Regions from separate parts of the Serratia marcescens subsp. marcescens ATCC 13880 genome, predicted to be linked through region 2. Evidence: riboswitches for the same ligand, from Rfam matches in the RefSeq annotation. Region 2 holds a riboswitch; each other region holds the start of a gene.
The links. Region 2 has a riboswitch for thiamine pyrophosphate ahead of thiM (hydroxyethylthiazole kinase). Riboswitches for the same ligand answer to the same signal wherever they lie in the genome.
Positions count from the first base shown of each region.

Region 1 (5,036 bases), 2.1 Mb from region 2:
TGGCGCGCCAGCACGTGGTGAATGCGGGTGCTTTGGCTCAGCGCGTCATACAGCGGCAGCGCGGCGCCGCCGGGAATGCCGGCGACGGTGGTGATGCCCTGACGCTCCAGCAGATGAACGATCAATTGTGCGCCGGTGAAGCGGGTGCTCGGTTGAGGCGTGCCCGAAGTTGCCATGTTCCTGTCCTTTCTCAAGGCCGGTGAGCTTTGCTGGGCAGGGTGCTAAAACAAGAAACCCCGCCCGGTTTGCGCCGGCGGGGTTTGGGAATCGATGCGTTGATTCGGACCCTACGGCGCATTGCCGACGACCACCACCACACGCACGACGACCACCGCGGCTGGTAGCGCGGTAACTAGTAGGGTCGAAGTCAGCGAGGATGCGATCACAGGGAACCTTATCATCAGTAAAAAAAGTCAGGTTTTTATAAAAACACAGGCGCAAAATTCGCACAACAGGTTTATTGGCGCAGCATAAAAAACGCGCGTCAGATCACGCTTTGCCCGAAATGCCCAGCACGCGCGCTTCGGGCGCGCTGCCGTCCATCAGGGCCTGCGTCGTGCCGTCGTAATAGATGCGGCCGTCGACCACCAGCAGCGTGCGCGGCGCGATGCGTGCGGCGTCGTCGAGGTTGTGCGACACCATCAGCAGCGTCAGGTTGCGCTGTTCGCATACCGTCTGCAGCAGCTGCAGCATCTCGTTGCGCAGCGCCGGATCGAGCGCCGAGAAGGGTTCGTCGAGCAACAGGATCGGCCGTTGGCGAATCAAACAGCGCGCCAGCGCGGCGCGCTGACGCTGGCCGCCGGAAAGTTGCGACGGCAGGCGCTCCAGGCGCTCTTCCAGGCCGACCTGACGGGCGATGTGCTCCCGCTGTTGGCGCTGTTGTTCAGTCAAGCGCAGACCGGGATCCAACCCCAGCCCGATGTTCTGCGCCACCGTCAGGTGCGCGAACAGGTTGTTCTCCTGAAACAGCATCGACACCGGCCGCTTGGCCGGCGGGGTGGCGGTGTGGTCTTCGCCGTTCAGCAGCAGCCGGCCGCTGGCCGCCGGCAGAAAACCGGCGATCAGGCTCAGCAAGGTGCTTTTACCGGCGCCGCTGGGGCCGAGCACCGCGACGCGCTCGCCCGGCTGGATGCGCAGATCAAAGCGCATCGGCAGGTGTTCATACAGGTAGGTCAGTTTTTCAAGCGTCAGCATGGCGGCCCGGTAAGCGTTCAATCAGGGTAAACAACAGGAAGCACAGCAGCAGCAACAGCAGCGCGGTCACCGCCCCGTCGTTGCTGCGGTAGGCGCCAATCTGCTGATACAGGTAAAAAGGCAGGGTACGGAAATGCTCGTTGCCAAACAAGGCGACCACGCCGAAGTCGCCGATCGACAGCACGCAGGCGAAGGCCAGTGCCTGCGCCAGCGGGCGGCGCAGGGCGCGCAGCTCAATCAGCCGCAGCCGTTGCCAGCCGCGGATATCCAGCGACAGGCACAGCGGATTGTAACGTTCGGCGAGGTCGCGCATCGGGTTCTCCAACACCTTTAGCGCGTAGGGCACCGCCATCAGCGCATTGGTGAGGATCACCAGCGCATAGGGCGACTGCGGCAACCCAATTGTATCGCTCAGCAGCAGGAAGAAGCCGGTGGCCAGCACGATGCCCGGCATCGCCAGGATCACCATGCCGCTCAGCTCCAGCGCCTGGCCGCCGTGCAGCTGCTGCCGCAGTTTCAGCTCGCGGCTGCTCCACAGCAGCATCATCGTGAGCGCCACGCACAGCAGCCCGGCGCCGAGGGCGATGCGCAGCGACGTGAACAGCGCCTGCCACAGCACCGGCTGGCGCAGCACGCTGACAATGGCCTGATTGGCGCCGTCGGCGATCACCGCCAGCAGAGGCGGCAGCAGCAGCAGCAGGGCGGCGGCGATCAGCAGAAAATCGCTGATGCGCCGCCACAGGCTGTCTTCCGGATTGCGCCAGCGCTGGGCGTGGGTATGCCCCACCGGCAATGCCTGGCTCAGGCGCTGACTGATCAACACCAGCCCGAGACAACAGCCCAGCTGGATCAGCGCCAGCATGGCGGCACGCCCCAGATCGTAGTCGTAACTCAGCGCCTGGTAGATCGCCAGTTCGATGGTGGTGGCCTGCGGCCCGCCGCCCAGCGACAGCACGGTGGCGAAGCTGGCGAAACACAGCATGAAGATCAGCGCGCCGCTCGGCAGGATCTGGCGACGCAGCGCCGGCCATTCGACGAAGCGGAACTGCTGCCAGCCGTTCATACCCAGTTGGGCGGCCAGCTGGCGCTGCTCCACCGGAATGTTCTCCAGCGCCTGCAGCAACAGGCGGGTGGCCAGCGGCAGGTTAAAGAACAGGTGCGCCAGCAGAATGCCCTGCAGCCCGTAGGGCGAGAAGCCATACTCGACGCCCAGCCAGCCGCACAGCGTCGCCAGCCAGCCCTGGCGCCCATAGACGCTGAGCAGGCCGAACACCGCCACCAGCACCGGCAGCACCAGCGTCATGGCGCACAGCCGCAGCAGCAGCTGCCGGCCGGGGAAACGGCGGCGATAGAGCGCACGCGCCAGCAGAACGGCGGGCAGCACCGAAATCAGCGCCGACAACAGCGCCTGCCAGAAGGTGAAGCGCACCACGTGCCACAGGTAACTGTCCTGCCACAGGCCGCGCCAGTCGCTGTCCGGCGCGTGACGCCACAGTGAGCCCATCGCCAGTGCGGCGACCAGCAGGATCACGCCGGCGGCCAGCAGCCCCGGCCAGAGCCAACGGGGGATCAGCGGCTGACGGCGGTTTGCCATGCCCGGATCCAACCGCCGCGTTGTTTGGCCACCTCTTCGGCGCTGTATTGCAGCGCGGTCTGCGGCACGTTCATCTGCTCAAAACCGACGGGCAGCGGGGTGTTGATCACCGGGTACATCCAGTTGCCGGTCGGGATGGTGTTCTGGAATGCCGGCGTCACCATGAACTGCATGAAGCGCTCGGCCAGCTCAGGCTGTTTGGCGGCTTTCAGCTTGCCCGCCACTTCCACCTGCAGGTAGTGGCCTTCGCTGAACGTGGCGGCGGCGTAAAGGTCTTTTTTCTCTTCGATCAGGTGATAGGCCGGAGACGTGGTGTAGCTGAGCACCAGGTCGCCTTCGCCTTTCAGGAACAGGCCGTAGGCCTCGCTCCAGCCTTTGGTGACGGTGACGGTCTTCTTCGCCAGCTGCTGCCAGGCGGCCGGCGCCTCGTCGCCATACACTTTTTGCATCCACAGCAGCAGGCCGAGCCCCGGCGTGCTGGTGCGCGGATCTTCGTAGATCACTTTCCAGTTGCGGTCGCCGCTGACCAGCTCCTGCAGGCTTTTCGGCGGGTTCTTCAGTTTTTCTTTGTTGTAGACGAAGGCGAAGTACCCGTAGTCGTAAGGCACGAAGGTCGCGTCCTGCCAGCCGCCCGGCACCGTCAGCTTGGCGGTGTCGACGCCGCTCGGCGCGAACAGGCCGGTTTGCTGCGCCGCCTGCAGCAGGTTGTTGTCCAGCCCCAGCACCACGTCGGCGGCGCTGTTTTTGCCTTCCATGCGCAGGCGGTTCAGCAGCGAGACGCCGTCTTCCAGCGCGACGAACTTCAGTTCACAGCCGCATTCGGCTTCGAAGGCTTTTTTCACCGCCGGGCCAGGGCCCCAGTCGGCGGCGAAGGAATCGTAGGTGTAAACCGTCAGCGTCGGCTTGGCGAACGCCGGCGCGGCGCACAGCAGCAATAAGCAGGGCAGATATTTTTTGACCACGTTGCACTCCTGAAAAATAAGGGGGCAAGGGCATCTGAGGGGGCGAGGCGGCGTCGCCGGTTCGCTGGGCTCAAATCCCTCCGCCGGTATTGACCGGATCAGGTTCGACGGGTGTGCTCTCAGCGGAAAATCGGGCTTATTAGGCGGCCCGGCTCTCCGCACCCCGTTGAGACGGCGCTATTGTAAAGATTAACCGACTTGGGCGAAAGGCGCTTATGTCTCCGGCGGGGCAAACCAGGCGGACTTGAAGTCGAACCAGCCGAGGGTGTTCATCCGCACGCCGCGCATGCTGCGCTGGCCGTGCAGCTGCAGCCAGTGGTGGAACAGCGGATGCAACTGGTGGTTGCTGACCAAACGCTGGCAGAACTCCGCCAGCGGCAAGCGGTTGGCGCGCCACAGCGCCGCGTCCTGCGCCAGATCTTCGTTCATGCAGTGCTGCATCAGCGGCAGTTCGTACAGCGTGGCGAACAGCGAAAACTCCAGCGGCAGATAGAAGTTGGCGCTGCCGAGCCACAGATCGCTGCGCGCGTCGCCCTGGTGCCAGGTGGCGTAATCCACGCTTTGCACGATCAGGCGGATGCCGTGCTGCGCCAGCAGCGGTTCAATCGCCTGGCGAATGGCGTGAAACTCCGAATGCTCATTGAAGTGGGTCATCGTCAGTTCGGTCAATCCCGCCGGTTTGGGTTGCTGCGCCAGCGCGCGGTTGTGGTGCCAGCGGGGCAGCAGGCCGTACGCCGGCGACCAGTAGCGCTGGTAGAGCGGCCCGGCGCGGCTCAGCAGCGAAATGGGGTTGATCAATTCGCACAGCCAACTGCGAATGGCGGGGTCGGCGGCCAGCGGGGAGCGCTGATCGAACAGCAAGAAATAACAGCCCTCTTCCAGTCGGCTTTCCAGTTCGTTTTTGCCGGTTTCATCGCCCTGCAGCTGCACGCCGGAGTGCACCAGTTCTTCGGAGAACTCCGGCAGCACCCAGATGTTCACCTCGTCGATCAGCGCCCGGTAGCCGAAATAGTCGTCGAAAGCGTGGATCTTCATCTGGCTGGGAAGATTGCGCACCACGCGGTAGGGGCCGGTGCCGACCGGATGGCGGGCGAAATCCGGCAGTTCGCGCCATTCACGCGGCAGGATCATGGCCTGCACACTGCCCAGCAGCCAGGGCAGCCAGTGGTCGGGGCTGCGCAGATGCACGTCGATAACGAACGGCGTCGGCGAGGTGACGCTCTCGATATGCGAGAACAGCGGTTGCGCGGTCAGACGCGAGAGGGATGTGATGACGTCCGCCATCT
Region 1 is NZ_CP071238.1:756,644-761,679, forward strand. Features, by position in the region: gene ilvB (acetolactate synthase large subunit) at 1-176, opposite strand, end outside; gene ivbL (ilvB operon leader peptide IvbL) at 288-401, opposite strand; gene thiQ (thiamine ABC transporter ATP-binding protein ThiQ) at 490-1,194, opposite strand; gene thiP (thiamine/thiamine pyrophosphate ABC transporter permease ThiP) at 1,181-2,788, opposite strand; gene thiB (thiamine ABC transporter substrate binding subunit) at 2,764-3,750, opposite strand; TPP riboswitch at 3,808-3,926, opposite strand; gene sgrR (HTH-type transcriptional regulator SgrR) at 3,964-5,036, opposite strand, start outside.
Region 1: another riboswitch for thiamine pyrophosphate. It lies ahead of thiB (thiamine ABC transporter substrate binding subunit); the one in region 2 lies ahead of thiM (hydroxyethylthiazole kinase).

Region 2 (5,036 bases):
CACCCAGTTGATGTTGCGCGACACGTTGGGCAGCCCGCCCAGCACTGTGCCGCCGTCGTCGGGCTGCACGCCGTAGCTGATCGATTCCACCTTGCCGCTGAAGGTCTGGCCGGCGTCGCTCATTAAATACAGCGTGGCCGGCACGCCGGGATGCACGCCTTTCAGGTCGGTTTCGCGGAAGTTGGCGACCACGTACCAGTGGCGGGTGTCGATCAGCGTGAACACCGGTTTGGCGCTGGAGGCATATTGGCCTACGGTGGTTTTCAGGGAGGCGATGCGGCCGTCGAACGGCGCTCTCACCTCGGTGAACTCCAGGTTCAGTTTGGCGATGGCGATGTCGGCCTGCACTTCGGCACGCTGCGCGACCAGGGCTTCGACGCCGCTGACGGCGGCTTCCGCCTGTTTCGCCTGCAGCAATGCGGCCTGCAGTTCCGCCTGCGCCGAGCGCTGGGAGGTGCGGGCGGTTTCCACTTCTTCCGCCGAAACGTAGTTCTTGCCGAGCAGCTTCTGCCGGCGGTTGAGGGTGTCGGTCGCCTGCGCCACCAGCGCCTGCGAGCGTTTGACGATGGCGTTCATCGATTCGGCGTTGTACTGCTGCGCGTTGACCGAACGCTGCGTCAGCTTGATCTGTTCATTCAGCGTGATCAGGCGCGCTTCGCTGGCCGCCAGCGCGTCCTGGTAAGGGCGCGGATCGATGCGGAACAGCAGATCGCCTTGCCGCACTTCCTGGTTGTCGCGGATCGGCATCTCGATGATGCGGCCGTTCACCTCCGGCACTACGTCGATGGTGTCGGCATAGGCGTAGGCATCGTCGGTAGTGGGGGCGTTTTCCACCCGCCAGACGACGACGGCGGCCACGATGAGCGTCAACGCCAGGATGGTAAGCACCAGCAGTCTGCGCTTGTTGGAGGTTTGTGGTTGGGTCATGGCGTCAGTCTCAGTGGGGGAAAACCAGTAACCAGGTCAGCATGGCGATCAGCGCGGTCAGCGCCGGATACGTCAGCAGCTGCGGCGCCAGCCAGGCGCGTTTTTCCGGGGTGCGCAGCAGCAGGTGGATCGCCACCATGCCCGCCACGCCGCCGCACAGGCAAAACAGCCAGTCGGGGAACGAAGCGCCGAACACCACCATGGACGGTGCCGGCGAGCACCCGGTGAGCAACAGCGCGGTCAGGCAGGTGATAAGCAGTTTTTTGTCGGGCATAGGGCGTTCTCTGGCGATTGGCTTGGTCGACGGGCCGAATGAAATGACTCTTTTTCAGTGAGTGAGGTCACTGTTTGTCACCCCCATGCTTGCGCAAGGGGAAACTAGAATAAATACTCTACTCTAAACTAGAGGGGTTAATCTAGTTTTTTGTGTCACCCTGCCTTCGCGGCGGCAAATGGGTATAATGCGTTGATGACAGCGGGCAGAAACGAATATGCAAATCGACGAACACATCACCGGGCGAGAGCCGCAGCAGGAAAGAGGGCGGCAACGCGTACAAACCATTCTGGATTCAGCGGCGGCGATCGTGGCGCAGGATGGCCTGGCGGCGCTCAGCATGCAGCGGCTGGCCAAACACGCCAAAACCTCCATCGGCTCGATGTATCACTTTTTCCCCGATCGCCACGCGGTGATCAAGGCGCTGGCGGATCGGCACACCGAATCGATCGAGGCGCTGGTGCGCGACATGGCGCTGGCCAGCGACGACGAGTGGCGGCGCCTCTCCGCTGAAGCGGTGATCCAGCGGCTGTTTTCACCCTATGCGCAGTACCTGCGCGAGCACGCCGACTACCTGCCGGTGATGCGGGAAATGAACCTGCCGGACGAAAAGTCCAGCTTCCTGGCGCTGATCGCCCGAGTGCTGCAGCTGCGCCGCCCCGAGACCGCCGAGGCGGAGATCCTGCAGCAAACCCGGCTGTTGCAAAGCCTGGTGGCCGGCACCTTGCATCACATCTTCAAAACGGCGCCGCAGAGCGTGGCATTTACGTTGGCGGAGCTGCCCGGCGTGCTGAGCCTGTATCTGGCGGGAAAAGAGGGCAACATCGCTTAGGCGCGAGCGAATTTATTCGCTTGTTTGTCCGCGCCGCCGCTGGCATGATCCCGCTCAGGGATTAACGCAACGTTGATCACAACCTATTGATTTTCATGACTCGGGGTGCCCTTCTGCGTGAAGGCTGAGAAATACCCGTATTACCTGATCTGGATAATGCCAGCGTAGGGAAGTCACGGCCGCCCAACCGGCGCCGCCTTCTTGAACGCCGGTTGGGAGGAATATGATCGCTCGACCTGATGCACTACCCGGCGCTCGCGCCGCGGCCTGCCTGACTCAATTCCAACAGCGGCCTCCGCTGATCCACTGCCTGACCAACGAAGTGGTGCAATCGCTGACCGCCAACGTGCTGCTGGCGCTCGGCGCCTCCCCGGCGATGGTGGTGGAGCCGCAAGAGGCGGCGCAGTTCAGCGCGTTGGCCGACGGCCTGCTGATCAACGTCGGCACCCTCAACGCGCTGCGTGCCGAATCGATGCGCGCGGCGGTGGCCGCCGCCAATCAGGCCGGCAAGCCCTGGACGCTGGATCCGGTGGCGGTTGGCGCGCTCTCCTACCGCACCGCCTTCGCCAAACAGCTGCTGGACGAGAAACCGGCGGCGATACGCGGCAACGCCTCGGAAATCATGGCGCTCAGCGGGTTGCTGGCCAGCGGCCGCGGCGTGGACAGCGGCGACGATTCCTTGGCGGCATTGCCCGCCGCGCGTGAGCTGGCGCAGCGCAGCGGTGCGGTAGTAGCGGTCACCGGCGCGGTGGATTACGTCACCGACGGCCAACGCGATTGGGCGATCGAAGGCGGCTCCCCGCTGATGACGCGGGTGGTGGGCACCGGCTGCGCGCTGTCGGCGGTGGCGGCGGCGTTTTGCGCCCTGCCGGGCGATCGCCTGGACAACGTGGCGGCCGCCTGCCGGGTGATGTCCCACTGCGGCGGCCTCGCGGCCAGGCAGGCCGCCGGGCCGGGCAGCTTTACGCCGGCGTTCCTCGACGCCCTGTATCAGCTGCGCGGGGAGGATCTGTGATGAAACGCATTAACGCGCTGACCATCGCCGGCACCGATCCCAGCGGCGGCGCCGGCATTCAGGCCGATCTGAAGGCCTTCTCGGCGCTTGGCGCCTACGGCACCTCGGTGATCACCGCGCTGGTGGCGCAGAATACCCGCGGCGTGCAGTCGGTGTATTACATCGATCCGGCGTTTGTCGCCGCGCAGCTGGACTCGGTGTTTAGCGACGTGCGCATCGACAGCGTCAAGATCGGCATGCTGGCCAACGCCGATATCGTGCAGGCGGTGGCCGAACGGCTGCGCCATTACCGGCCGGAATTCGTGGTGCTGGACACCGTGATGCTGGCGAAAAGCGGCGATCCGTTGCTGGCCCCGGAGGCGGTGGCGTCGATTCGACGCGAGCTGTTGCCGCTGGTGTCGATCATTACGCCGAACCTGCCGGAAGCGGCGGCGCTGCTGGCGTGCGCGCCGGCGGAAGATGAAGCGCAGATGCGCGAGCAGGGGCGGGCGCTGCTGGCGATGGGCTGCCGAGCGGTGCTGATGAAGGGCGGCCACCTGAGCGAAAGCGAGAGCCCGGACTGGCTGTTTACCGCCGAAGGCGAGCAGCGCTTTACCGCGCCGCGCGTCGCCACCCGCCATACCCACGGCACCGGTTGCACGCTCTCGGCCGCGCTGGCGGCGCTGCGTCCGCGCCATGCCGACTGGGCGGCCACGGTGGCCGCCGCCAAGGGCTACCTGCAACAAGCGCTGCAACAGGCGGATACGCTGGAAGTGGGGCACGGCATCGGGCCGGTGCATCATTTTCACGCCTGGTGGTGAGTCAACTTTTTGCCGCAACCGTGGTCTGACTAGTTCAGGCCCGGTTTTATGGGCGAAACCTGATTTAACCTAGGGAGAAGGACTATGACGGGACACCAGGCGCTGCGTTGCGCCCTCTTTGGCGCACTGCTCAGCTTCAGCGCGGGCAGCTTTGCCCAACAAATCGTCACCACATCGGATTTGATTCAGCAGCCGGGGTATCAGGCCAGCTGGCAAAACATGGTCAAAGGCCAGGCGCGGATGCCGGGCTGGGCGCGCAAGGGCGTCGGCACCTCTACGCCGGCGCAGAATCTGAACTGGAAGGGCAAAGAGTATCTGGTCGGTAACCTGTGCAAGCCCCACGACTGCGGCAATAACTTTTTGATCGTGGCGTTCAGCGCGGACAAATCCCAGGCCTGGGGCGTGCGGGTGGAAGTGGAAGATCGGCCGGAAGCCGTCGATCATCCGAAGAAGTATGCCAAGTACCAGTGGCTCGGCAAGCCGAATGACGACATGAAAGCGCTGCTGAAGCAGCAGTTCGAGAACAATCCCGATTGGAAATGATCTGACCGGGGGGCGCTGGTGATGGCGCCCCCCGGCGTTGATCAGCCGATGCCGGCCTGATGCAGATCGTGCAGGTTGAGCGCCCCCACCAGCACGCCGTCCATATCGACCACCGGAGCCGCGCTGATGTGTTGTTCGTGCAGCGCTTCCAGCGCCTCCCCGGCGCGCCACTGCTCTGGCAGCCGATAGCCGGGGCGGGTGATCGCCGGGCTGAGCGGATCCTGCAGGCTGTTGCCCTTCACCAGCCAGCGGCGCAGATCGCCGTCGGTAAATACGCCCACCACCCGCTGCTGCGCGTCGCAGACCGCTACCAACCCCAGCCCGGTGCGGCTCAGTTCCAGCATCGCCTCCATCACGTTGGCGCTTTCGCTCACGCGCGGCAGGCGATCGCCGGTGCGCATCAGGTGATGCACGCGGTTCAGCAGACGCGCGCCCAGGCTGCCGCCCGGGTGCGATCGGGCGAAGTCTTCCGCGTTGAAACCGCGCTGGCGCATCAGCGCCATCGCCAGGGCGTCGCCCATCATCAGGGTGTTGACCGCGCTGGAGGTGGGCGCCAGCCCCATCGGGCAGGCTTCGCGCTCGACGCCGATATCCAGCACGCAGGCCGCGGCCTGCGCCAGCGGCGACTCTTTGCCGCCGGTAACG
Region 2 is NZ_CP071238.1:3,803,804-3,808,839, reverse strand. Features, by position in the region: gene mdtN (multidrug transporter subunit MdtN) at 1-927, opposite strand, end outside; gene J0F90_RS18220 (YtcA family lipoprotein) at 938-1,201, opposite strand; gene J0F90_RS18215 (TetR/AcrR family transcriptional regulator) at 1,419-2,033, shown strand; TPP riboswitch at 2,125-2,221, shown strand; gene thiM (hydroxyethylthiazole kinase) at 2,257-3,048, shown strand; gene thiD (bifunctional hydroxymethylpyrimidine kinase/phosphomethylpyrimidine kinase) at 3,048-3,848, shown strand; gene J0F90_RS18200 (inhibitor of vertebrate lysozyme family protein) at 3,933-4,391, shown strand; gene gutQ (arabinose-5-phosphate isomerase GutQ) at 4,433-5,036, opposite strand, start outside.

Region 3 (5,036 bases), 1.6 Mb from region 2:
GGCGCAGCCGAACCAGCCGATCATTGCCGCGCCGATGCCGGAAGTGAAATGGTCATAGCCCGGGGCGATATCGGTGGTCAGCGGGCCGAGGGTGTAGAACGGCGCTTCGTGGCAGTGTTCCAGCTCTTCGGTCATGTTGCGGCGGATCATCTGCATCGGCACGTGGCCCGGGCCTTCGATCATCACCTGCACGTCGTATTCCCAGGCGATTTTGGTCAGCTCGCCCAGCGTATGCAGCTCGGCGAACTGGGCCTCGTCGTTGGCGTCCTGAATCGAGCCGGGGCGCAGGCCGTCGCCGAGCGACAGCGAAACGTCGTAGGCGGCGCAGATCTCGCAGATTTCGCGGAAGTGCTGATAGAGGAAGTTTTCCTGATGGTGCGACAGACACCATTTGGCCATGATCGAGCCGCCGCGGGACACGATGCCGGTCAGGCGTTTGGCGGTCATCGGCACGTAGCGCAGCAGCACGCCGGCGTGGATGGTGAAATAATCGACCCCTTGTTCCGCCTGTTCCAGCAGCGTATCGCGGAACATCTCCCAGGTGAGGTTTTCCGCCACGCCGTTGACCTTCTCCAGCGCCTGGTAGATCGGCACGGTGCCGATGGGCACCGGGCTGTTGCGCAGGATCCATTCGCGGGTTTCGTGAATATAGCGGCCGGTGGAGAGATCCATCACGGTGTCTGCGCCCCAGCGGGTGGACCACACCAGCTTCTCCACCTCTTCTTCGATCGACGAGGTGACCGCCGAGTTGCCGATATTGGCGTTCACCTTCACCAGGAAATTGCGGCCGATGATCATCGGCTCTGCCTCCGGATGGTTGATGTTGGCGGGAATGATGGCGCGGCCGGCGGCCACTTCCTGGCGCACGAACTCCGGCGTGATGTTGTCCGGCAGGTTGGCGCCCCAGCCCTGGCCCGGATGCTGATGGCGCAGTACTTCGCCGCGAATGCGTTCGCGCCCCATGTTTTCACGGATGGCGATGAACTCCATCTCCGGGGTGACGATACCGGCGCGGGCATAGTGCAGCTGGGTCACGCGCTTGCCCGGCAGCGCTTTGCGCGGCAGCGGCAGATGCTCGAAGCGCAGGTGATCCAGCCCCTCGTCCGCCAGCCGCTGCTGGGTGAAGCCGGAGCTGGCACCGCTGAGCGTCGTGGTATCGCCGCGCGCGTCGATCCAGCCGGCACGCAGTTTGGCCAGGCCGGCGTGCACATCGAGCTTGGCCTGCGGATCGCCGTAGGGGCCGGCGGTGTCATATACCGGGATCGCCTCGTTGGGTTCATACTGCGGGCTATCTTTGCTGCCGCCGACCAGGGTCGGACTGAGCTGAATTTCGCGCATCGGCACCTGGATATCGCGGCGCGAGCCCTGCAGGTAGATGCGGCGTGAGTTTGGGAAAGCCATGCCTTGCAGCGTGTCGATAAACTGCTGGGCGGCTTCGCGTTGCGCTTTACGGGCGCGCGGTGGATTAACGTTAGACATAGCAAGTTCCTACCAGTGTGTTGGGTTGGGAAAGTTGCTTGTCTGGAGCTCGGAGGGAGTAATGATGGTGGCCGATAAGGCAGGGCGCCCGCAAGGGGAAGGCCGTGCCTGTGGCGATAGATTACTCTTGTTCCCTTCGCGGGTATTAACCCGATCAGGTTCCGCGGATCCCGAATTAACGGTCTCAGCCTGGCTGATTCGATGAACAAATCAGGCGCTAGGCACTCCGACAAGATGCCCCCCAGTATAGGAGGGATAAGAAAAAAAACTATAAAATTTTAACGCGCCGGATCCAGTGTCTGGTCCGGCAGCGGTTGCTGCGCGGCTTCCGCTTCCAGTTGGATCAGCTTATCTTCCAGCGCAAAGCGCGCCGCCAGCGTTTCGCCGATATCCGACAAGGCCTGGTGGAATTCCAGACAAACTTCCTGATCGATATCCACTTCGGTATAGCGATCGTGGAACGCCATGATCTGTTCGGTATTGGCCCACAGCTTGGGGTAGATGTTCACCGCCAGCGACATTTTCGGACTGGCTGCGCCTTCCACTTGTTTGATAATTCTGTCATAGATATGAAAATGCCCTGCGGAGAGGTAATCCACCAGGTTGTGGCAAAAGTTCTCCAGCGCTTTTTCATTCAGCGGCGTATGCTTTTCTTTATTCGGTTTGAGGCCTACCAGCGTGCAGTAGGCGACCAGCAACTGCTTGCGGGCCTGAAGCCATTGATCAACTAATTCATTACTACCGCCAACGCGCTGAGTCAGCCTTTCCAAACGGTTGAGCATGTTTGACTCCGTGTAAGTAACAAAAGTAACCGGTAAGTTATTAAAATGTAACAAAGCCGATTTGTAGAGTGCCAGTGAAGCTGAGGTTGTGCAACAACGATATGGAACTTGCATTAACGGGCAATGAAAACGGCTGGTGGATCGTCAGCCATGAAAGCAAACTTTGGTTACCGAACGGTGAATTGCCGTCGGGGACTGCCGCCGCCCTCGGGCTGCAGGGCCATATGGCGCGCGTCATCGGTGAGTGGGAGGGCGCGCCGGTCTGGCTGGTGCGCCAGGCGATGCCGCGGGAGATGGGATCGGTGCGTCAGCTGTTGGATCAGGATCGCGGTCTGTTCCAGCTGGCCGGGCGCGGCGTGCAGCTGGCGGACTTCTACCGCTCCCATCGCTATTGCGGCTACTGCGGCCATGAGATGCACCTCAGCCGCACCGAAAGCGCCTGCCTGTGCGGCCATTGCAAAGAACGCTACTACCCGCAGATCGCGCCCTGCGTGATCGTCGCCATTCGGCGCGAGGATCAGATCCTGCTGGCGCAGCACGTGCGCCATCGCGGCGGCATTCACACGGTGCTGGCCGGCTTCGTCGAAGTGGGCGAAACGCTGGAGCAAGCGGTGGCGCGCGAAGTGATGGAAGAGAGCAATATTGAAATCAAGAACCTGCGCTACGTCACGTCACAACCCTGGCCGTTTCCGCACTCGCTGATGATGGCCTTTATGGCCGATTACCACCAGGGTGAGATTCGCCACGATCCCAAGGAGCTGCTCAATGCCGGCTGGTATCGTTACGACCAACTGCCGCTGTTGCCGCCGCCCGGCACCGTGGCGCGCCGGTTGATTGAGGACACCGTGGCGCTGTGCCGGGCAGAATAATGTACAATGGCCGGCAGATTATTAAGGGAGCCCCATAAATGACTGAGTTGAAGAACGATCGTTACCTGCGCGCGCTGTTGCGCCAGCCGGTGGATGTGACCCCCGTATGGATGATGCGCCAGGCCGGTCGTTATTTACCGGAGTACAAGGCGACTCGCGCCCAGGCCGGTGATTTCATGTCGCTGTGCAAGAACGCGGAGCTGGCCTGTGAGGTTACGCTGCAGCCGCTGCGCCGCTATGCGCTGGACGCCGCCATCCTGTTCTCCGATATTCTCACCATTCCCGACGCCATGGGGCTCGGCCTGTACTTTGAAGCCGGCGAAGGCCCGCGTTTCAGCTCCCCCGTCACCTGCCGCGCCGACGTCGACAAACTGCCGGTGTTCGATCCGGAAGTGGAGCTGGGCTATGTGATGAACGCGGTGCGCACCATTCGCCGCGAGCTGAAGGGCGAAGTGCCGCTGATCGGCTTCTCCGGCAGCCCGTGGACGCTGGCTACCTATATGGTTGAGGGCGGCAGCAGCAAGGCCTTCACCAAGCTGAAGAAGATGATGTATGCCGAACCGGCCACGCTGCACCTGTTGCTGGACAAGCTGGCGGACAGCGTGATCCTGTATCTCAATGCCCAGATCAAGGCCGGCGCGCAGTCGGTGATGGTGTTCGACACCTGGGGCGGCGTGCTGACCGGGCGCGATTACCGCGAGTTCTCGTTGCACTACATGCACAAGATCGTCGATGGCCTGCTGCGTGAAAATGACGGCCGCCGCGTGCCGGTGACGCTGTTTACCAAAGGCGGTGGGCAGTGGTTGGAGGCGATGGCCGCCACCGGCTGCGATGCGCTGGGGCTGGACTGGACCACCGATATCGCCGACGCGCGTCGGCGCGTGGGCGACAAAGTGGCGCTGCAGGGCAATATGGATCCGTCGATGCTTTATGCTTCTCCGGCGCGCATCGCGGACGAAGTGGAGACCATTCTGGCCGGTTTCGGCCACGGCAACGGTCATGTGTTCAACCTGGGCCACGGCATCCATCAGGATGTGCCGCCGGAGCACGCCGGGGCCTTCGTCGAGGCGGTACACGCGCAGTCGGCGAAATACCACCGTTAAGGATCCGATGTGACCGATATGGCGGCTCTGCGCGCCGAACAGCTGCGGCGCGCCGCTGAAGTCATTCGCTACGACGATCTGCCGGCCGAACCGCCGGCGTTCATCGCCGGCGCCGATGTGGGCTTCGAGCAAGAGGGCGCGGTGACGCGCGCCGCCATCGCCATCCTGCGCTATCCGTCGCTGGAGCTGGTGGAGTATCAGGTGGCGCGCATCGCTACCGTCATGCCTTATATCCCGGGTTTCCTGTCGTTTCGCGAATACCCGGCGCTGCTGGCCGCCTGGGCGCAGCTGCGGCAAAAACCGGGGCTGATCTTCGTTGATGGCCACGGCGTTTCACATCCGCGGCGCCTTGGCGTCGCCAGCCATTTCGGCCTGCTGGTCGATGTGCCGACCATCGGCGTGGCCAAGAAGCGCCTGTGCGGCAAATTCGCGCCGCTGGACGCCGCCGTCGGCGCGCTGGCGCCGTTGGAAGATAAGGGTGAACAGCTGGGTTGGGTATGGCGCAGCAAGGCGCGTTGCAACCCGCTGTTCATCTCTACCGGTCACCGCGTGGGCGCCGACAGCGCGCTGGCGTGGGTGCAGCGCTGCATGGCGGGCTACCGTTTGCCGGAGCCGACCCGTTGGGCCGACGCCATCGCTTCGCGCCGTCCGGCGTTTCAGCGGTGGTTGCAGCAGCATCCGGAGGTGTCGCCATGAGCGATTTCGGGTACACTGCGCCGCAGATAACGCGTAAGAGAGTAAAGCATGCTACGTAACCCGATTCATTTACGTCTGGAACGGCTCGAGGGCTGGCAACATTTGAC
Region 3 is NZ_CP071238.1:295,487-300,522, forward strand. Features, by position in the region: gene thiC (phosphomethylpyrimidine synthase ThiC) at 1-1,479, opposite strand, end outside; TPP riboswitch at 1,594-1,718, opposite strand; gene J0F90_RS01370 (Rsd/AlgQ family anti-sigma factor) at 1,758-2,261, opposite strand; gene nudC (NAD(+) diphosphatase) at 2,363-3,130, shown strand; gene hemE (uroporphyrinogen decarboxylase) at 3,169-4,233, shown strand; gene nfi (deoxyribonuclease V) at 4,243-4,929, shown strand; gene J0F90_RS01390 (YjaG family protein) at 4,978-5,036, shown strand, end outside.
Region 3: another riboswitch for thiamine pyrophosphate. It lies ahead of thiC (phosphomethylpyrimidine synthase ThiC); the one in region 2 lies ahead of thiM (hydroxyethylthiazole kinase).

Region 4 (5,036 bases), 550 kb from region 2:
GCGGTCGGCCAGGGGGCGGCGTACGATCTGTTTTTATCGCGCACGCTGCAGCAGGCGCAGCTGGTGCGGGCGGCAACCTCCGCCGAGGCGATCGCGCTGTTTTTCGAACGGGGGCTGGAGGCGGCGGCCGGCGTGCGTCAACCGCTGCTGGCCGCCGCGGCCGCCCATCCCGGCTACCGGGTGCTGGACGGGCATTTCACCGCTATCCGCCAGGCGATGGCGGTGCCGCGGCAAAAAACGCAGGGCGCCGCCTACGTGAACGCGTTTATCGAACGCTGCAAGGCCAACGGGCTGGTGAAGGCGGCCTTGCAGCGCAGCGGCCAGGGCGAGGTGACGGTGGCGCCGCCGGCCGCCTCGGCGTGATCAGTTCAGCTCCACCGCGTACTGTTCCACCGGGGTGATTTTCTTGATCAGCTTGTTGTCGAACAGGAACTGTTCGTAAGCCTGGTAGCGGGCGCGATCCAACTTGGCCGGATCGCGCGCGAACAGCGGCAGGCTGGCTTGCCACGCCTGTTTGTTCAGCTCGGTATTCAGCTCCGGGTGCGCCTTGGCGAACGCCAGCCAGGTGTCCTGCGGGTGCGCGTGCAGGTAGTCGCTGCCTTGCTTCAGCGCGGCGAGGAATTTGCGGATTTTCGGCTCGTTCACCGCATCGCGGTTGGCGACGATGATCAGCTCGTCGTAGGCCGGCACGCCGTAATCTTCGACGTTGAACACCACCGGTTCTTTACCCTGCAGCTTCAGCTCCAGCGCTTCGATGTTGCGGTAGCCGCCGATCACCGCATCGACCTGGCCCGCCAGCAGGGCGCTGGTCAGCTGGAAGTTGACGTTGATAAGCTTGATGTCCTGCGGCTTGAGGCGCTCGTGTTCGACCATGGTGGCCAGCGTCGCCTGTTCGATGCCGCTGACCGAGTAACCTACCGTTTTGCCCTTGAGATCCGCCGGCGAGGTGATGTTTTTATCCAGCGCGATCACCGTATTCAGCGGCGTGTTGATCAGCGTGCCGACGCGCATCAACGGCAGACCCTGATCGGCGAAGAAGTGCAACTGTGGTTGATAGGTGATGGCGAGGTCGGCCTGTTTGGCGGCCACCAGCCGCGGCGGCAGCGCCGGATCGGACGGCGGCACGATCTTGACGTCCAGCCCTGCGGCCTTGAAGGCGCCGATCTGCTCGGCCACCATAATCGGCGCGTGATCGGGGTTGATGTACCAGTCGAGCACCAGCGTCAGCTTGTCGGCCGCGCCTGCCTGGCCTGTGAGGGCGGCGCCCAGCAGCAGCCCGCAAACGGTTTGTTTGATCATGGTCGTTCCTTTATCCCTGGTTATGGTTGCAATCATCACTCGTTTTCCGGCGCCCAGGCGATCAGGCGCCGCAGCAGCGCATCCACCGCGGCCCACAGCAGCACGGTCATCAGCACCAAAATAAACAGCGCGGCGAAGCAGACGTCGGTCTGCATGCGCGCGTTGGCGTTCAGCATCACGTAGCCCAGCCCTTCGGCCGAGCCGACCCATTCGCCGATGATGGCACCGATCGGCGCGACCGCGGCGGCCATGCGCAGGCCGGAGCCGAAGGCCGGCAGCGCCGCCATCAGCCGCACGTGCCGCAGCTGCGCCCAGCGCGAAGCGCGCATCGTGCGCGCCAGATCGAGATAGTCGTTGTTGACCCGGCGCAGCCCGTCAAAAAAGGCCGACACCACCGGAAAGAAGATCACCAGCACCGCCATCGCCACCTTGGCGCTCATGCCGAAGCCGAACCACAGCACCAGCAGCGGGGCCAGGGCGAACACCGGTATCGCCTGACTGGTGAGCACCAGCGGCATCAGCCAGCGTTGCAGGCGCGGCGAGAAAATCATGCACAGCGCCAGCGCCGCACCGAGCAACACGCCGAGCACCAGCCCGCTGACGATCTCCGAAGCGGTGACCAGCGTGTGCCAGGCGAGATAGCCGCGCCCGTCCCACAGCGCCTGCGCCACAGCGCCCGGCGTGGGCAGCAGAAAGGCCGGAATGCCGCTTTGCGCCGCCAGCCACCACAGCAGCAGCAGGCCGACGAACACCGTCAGCCCGCGCCGCAGGCGGGTGAGTCCACGCTCTTTGGCGATATTCATTGCGCCGCCCTCACCAGTTGCTGCAGCAGCTCGGCCTGGCTTTTCAGCAGGTCGGCGTCATCCGGCGCGCGCGGCGGTAGCCCGCTGATGCGGTGAGTATCGTCGAGGCCCAGCGGCCAGGGAGACAGCACCAGCAGCCGGTGGCTCAGGCGGCAGGCTTCCATCGGATCGTGGGTGATCAACAGCACGGTATTTTGCGCCAGCAGCTCGGCGGCCAGGCTCTGGATCTCGGCGCGGGTAATGGCGTCCAGCGCGGAAAAAGGTTCGTCCATCAGCACGATCGGCTGGCGTTCGTAGAGCGTGCGGGCGATGGCGGCGCGCTGGCGCATGCCGCCGGACAGCGAGGCGGGCAGGCTGCGGCCATGCGCGGCCAGGCCTACGCGTTCGAGCAGGTGCGCCGTCCACGCCTGATCCGGCGCTTCGCCGCGCAGCCGCGAACCGAGGGCGACGTTCTCTTCAACGGTCAGCCACGGGTAGAGCAGGTCTTTTTGCCCCATGTAGGCGATGCGCCCGGCGATCGGCAGGCCGTCGCTGCCGGTCACCGAGCCAGAGCTGGCCTGCGCCAGGCCGGCGATGATCTTCAGCAGGCTGGTTTTGCCGGCGCCGCTGGCGCCGAGCAGGGCGACGAAGCTGCCGCCGGCGATGTCGAAGCTCAGCCGGTCGAAGACGATTTGCTGACCGAAACGCAGGCTGAGATCCCGCACCTGGATGCCGGGCGGGAGAAGCGGGGAGGTCATGAGGCGTTCAGCCCCATCTGCCAAAATGCCGACTCCAGCTGGGTGGCGGTGGTGAAAATCTGCGCCAGCTCGGTGAAGCGGCCCTGTGCGCCGCGCTGCTGACCAACGGTTTCCAGCAGTTCGATGGCGGCGCGCACGCCGGCCAGATAGCCCTCGTCGCCGTAGTTGCGGATCCAGGAGGCGTAAGGATTGCCCTCCATCTGAGTGGCGGGATCGTGCAGCAGCCGCAGGCCGATTTCGGCATAGCCGGCCACGCAGGGCAGCAGGCCGGCCAGCAGATCGAGGGCGTCGCCTGCATGGCCGATATCCAGCACGTAACGGGTGTAGTTCATGGTTTCCGCCGCTTCCGGCTGGGCGGCGATCTGCGCTTCGTTCAGCCCCCATTCGGCGCAGTAGGCCACGTGCAGCGGCAGTTCGGCGACGATGCCGTTGAGCGAGGCGGTGGCGGCGCGCATCTCCGGCAGAGTGCGCAGCTTGCTGACCAGCAGCGCGTAGGCGCGGGCGAAGTGCAGCAGAAACAGATAGTCCTGGGTCAGGTAGCGGCGAAAAGCGCGTTCAGGCAAGGTGCCGGCGGCCAGCTGCTGCAGAAACGGATGATCGACGTAATCTTGCCAGTGGCTGCCGGCATGGCGGCGCAGCCGGCCGTAAAGACCGCTTTCGAACAGGGTAGTGATGGACATGGGACCTCCTTGAGTCAGTGGAGATCCGGGCACGCTGGGGTATGAACAGGCAACGGGTGATCGCATTGTTGCCTAACCGTCCCTTCGCTGGCATGACCCAGATCAGGTTCAAAGGGTTCGGCTTGCGCCATCTCAGCCCGTAACAGGACACCCCTCGGAGCTGCTTGTTATACGACATTTGTTTTTTGATTACAATCGCCGGGCGGCGCGGCGGCAATCGGTTCGTTTAGTGCGATCGGGGGCGATTTTGCTGGCGCAGAGCGCGCGGTTTTTGTCACTGTAGGCCCATGTTTTGCCTCTGAGGATGATGCCCGATGAAAAAAATTGGTTTTCTCTCGTTTGGCCACTGGTCGCCTTCCGCCCAGTCCGGCACCCGTTCCGCAGCGGATGCGCTGCTGCAGTCCATCGATCTGGCGGTCGCCGCCGAAGATCTGGGGGCGGACGGCGCCTATTTTCGCGTGCACCACTTCGCGCGCCAGCTGGGATCGCCGTTCCCGCTGTTGGCCGCCATCGGCGCCAAAACCCAACGCATCGAGATCGGCACCGGCGTGATCGACATGCGTTATGAAAACCCGCTGTACATGGTGGAGGACGCCGGCGCGGCGGATCTGATCGCCGGCGGGCGGCTGCAGCTCGGCATCAGCCGCGGTTCGCCGGAGCAGGTGATCGACGGCTGGCGTTATTTCGGCTATGCCCCGGCCGACGGCGAGACCGACGCGGACATGGCCCGCCGCCATACCGAAGTGTTCCTGGAAGCGCTGCGCGGTGAAGGGTTCGCCGAACCCAATCCGCAGCCGATGTTCCCGAATCCGCCTGGGCTGCTGCGGCCGGAGCCGTTTTCCGCCGGGCTGCGCGATCGCATCTGGTGGGGCGCCGGTTCGAACGCCACCGCTGTCTGGGCGGCGAAGCTGGGCATGCATCTGCAAAGCTCGACGCTCAAGAATGACGAGACCGGCGAGCCCTTCCACATCCAGCAGGCCAAGCAGATCCGCGCCTATCGCGCCGCCTGGCAAGAGGCGGGCCACCCGCACGAGCCGCGGGTTTCCGTGAGCCGCAGCATCTTCGCGCTGGTGGATCAGCGGGATCGCAACTACTTCGGCGGCGGCGGCAAGGAGGGCGATCAGCTGGGGTATATCGACGCGCAGACCCGGGCGATCTTCGGCCGCAGCTATGCCGCTGAGCCGGATGTGCTGATCGAGCAGCTGGCGCAGGACGAGGCCATCGCCGAAGCGGATACCTTGCTGCTGACCGTGCCTAACCAACTGGGCGTGGATTACAACGCGCACGTCATCGAATCGATTTTAACCCATGTCGCGCCGGCGCTCGGCTGGCGCTAAACGGAGGAGTGGCATGTCACGCATTTTCATTACCGGCTCGGTCGACGGGCTGGGCCGCGCCGCCGCGCAAACGCTGTTGGACGAAGGGCATCAGGTGATCCTGCATGCGCGTGAGCCTGGCCGTTTGGCCGCGGTGCGCGATTTGCTGGATCGGGGCGCGCAGGCGGCGAACGGCGATCT
Region 4 is NZ_CP071238.1:3,251,639-3,256,674, reverse strand. Features, by position in the region: gene J0F90_RS15600 (transporter substrate-binding domain-containing protein) at 1-363, shown strand, start outside; gene J0F90_RS15595 (ABC transporter substrate-binding protein) at 364-1,299, opposite strand; gene J0F90_RS15590 (ABC transporter permease) at 1,335-2,102, opposite strand; gene J0F90_RS15585 (ABC transporter ATP-binding protein) at 2,099-2,839, opposite strand; gene J0F90_RS15580 (TenA family protein) at 2,836-3,519, opposite strand; TPP riboswitch at 3,582-3,684, opposite strand; gene J0F90_RS15575 (LLM class flavin-dependent oxidoreductase) at 3,834-4,856, shown strand; gene J0F90_RS15570 (SDR family NAD(P)-dependent oxidoreductase) at 4,870-5,036, shown strand, end outside.
Region 4: another riboswitch for thiamine pyrophosphate. It lies ahead of J0F90_RS15580 (TenA family protein); the one in region 2 lies ahead of thiM (hydroxyethylthiazole kinase).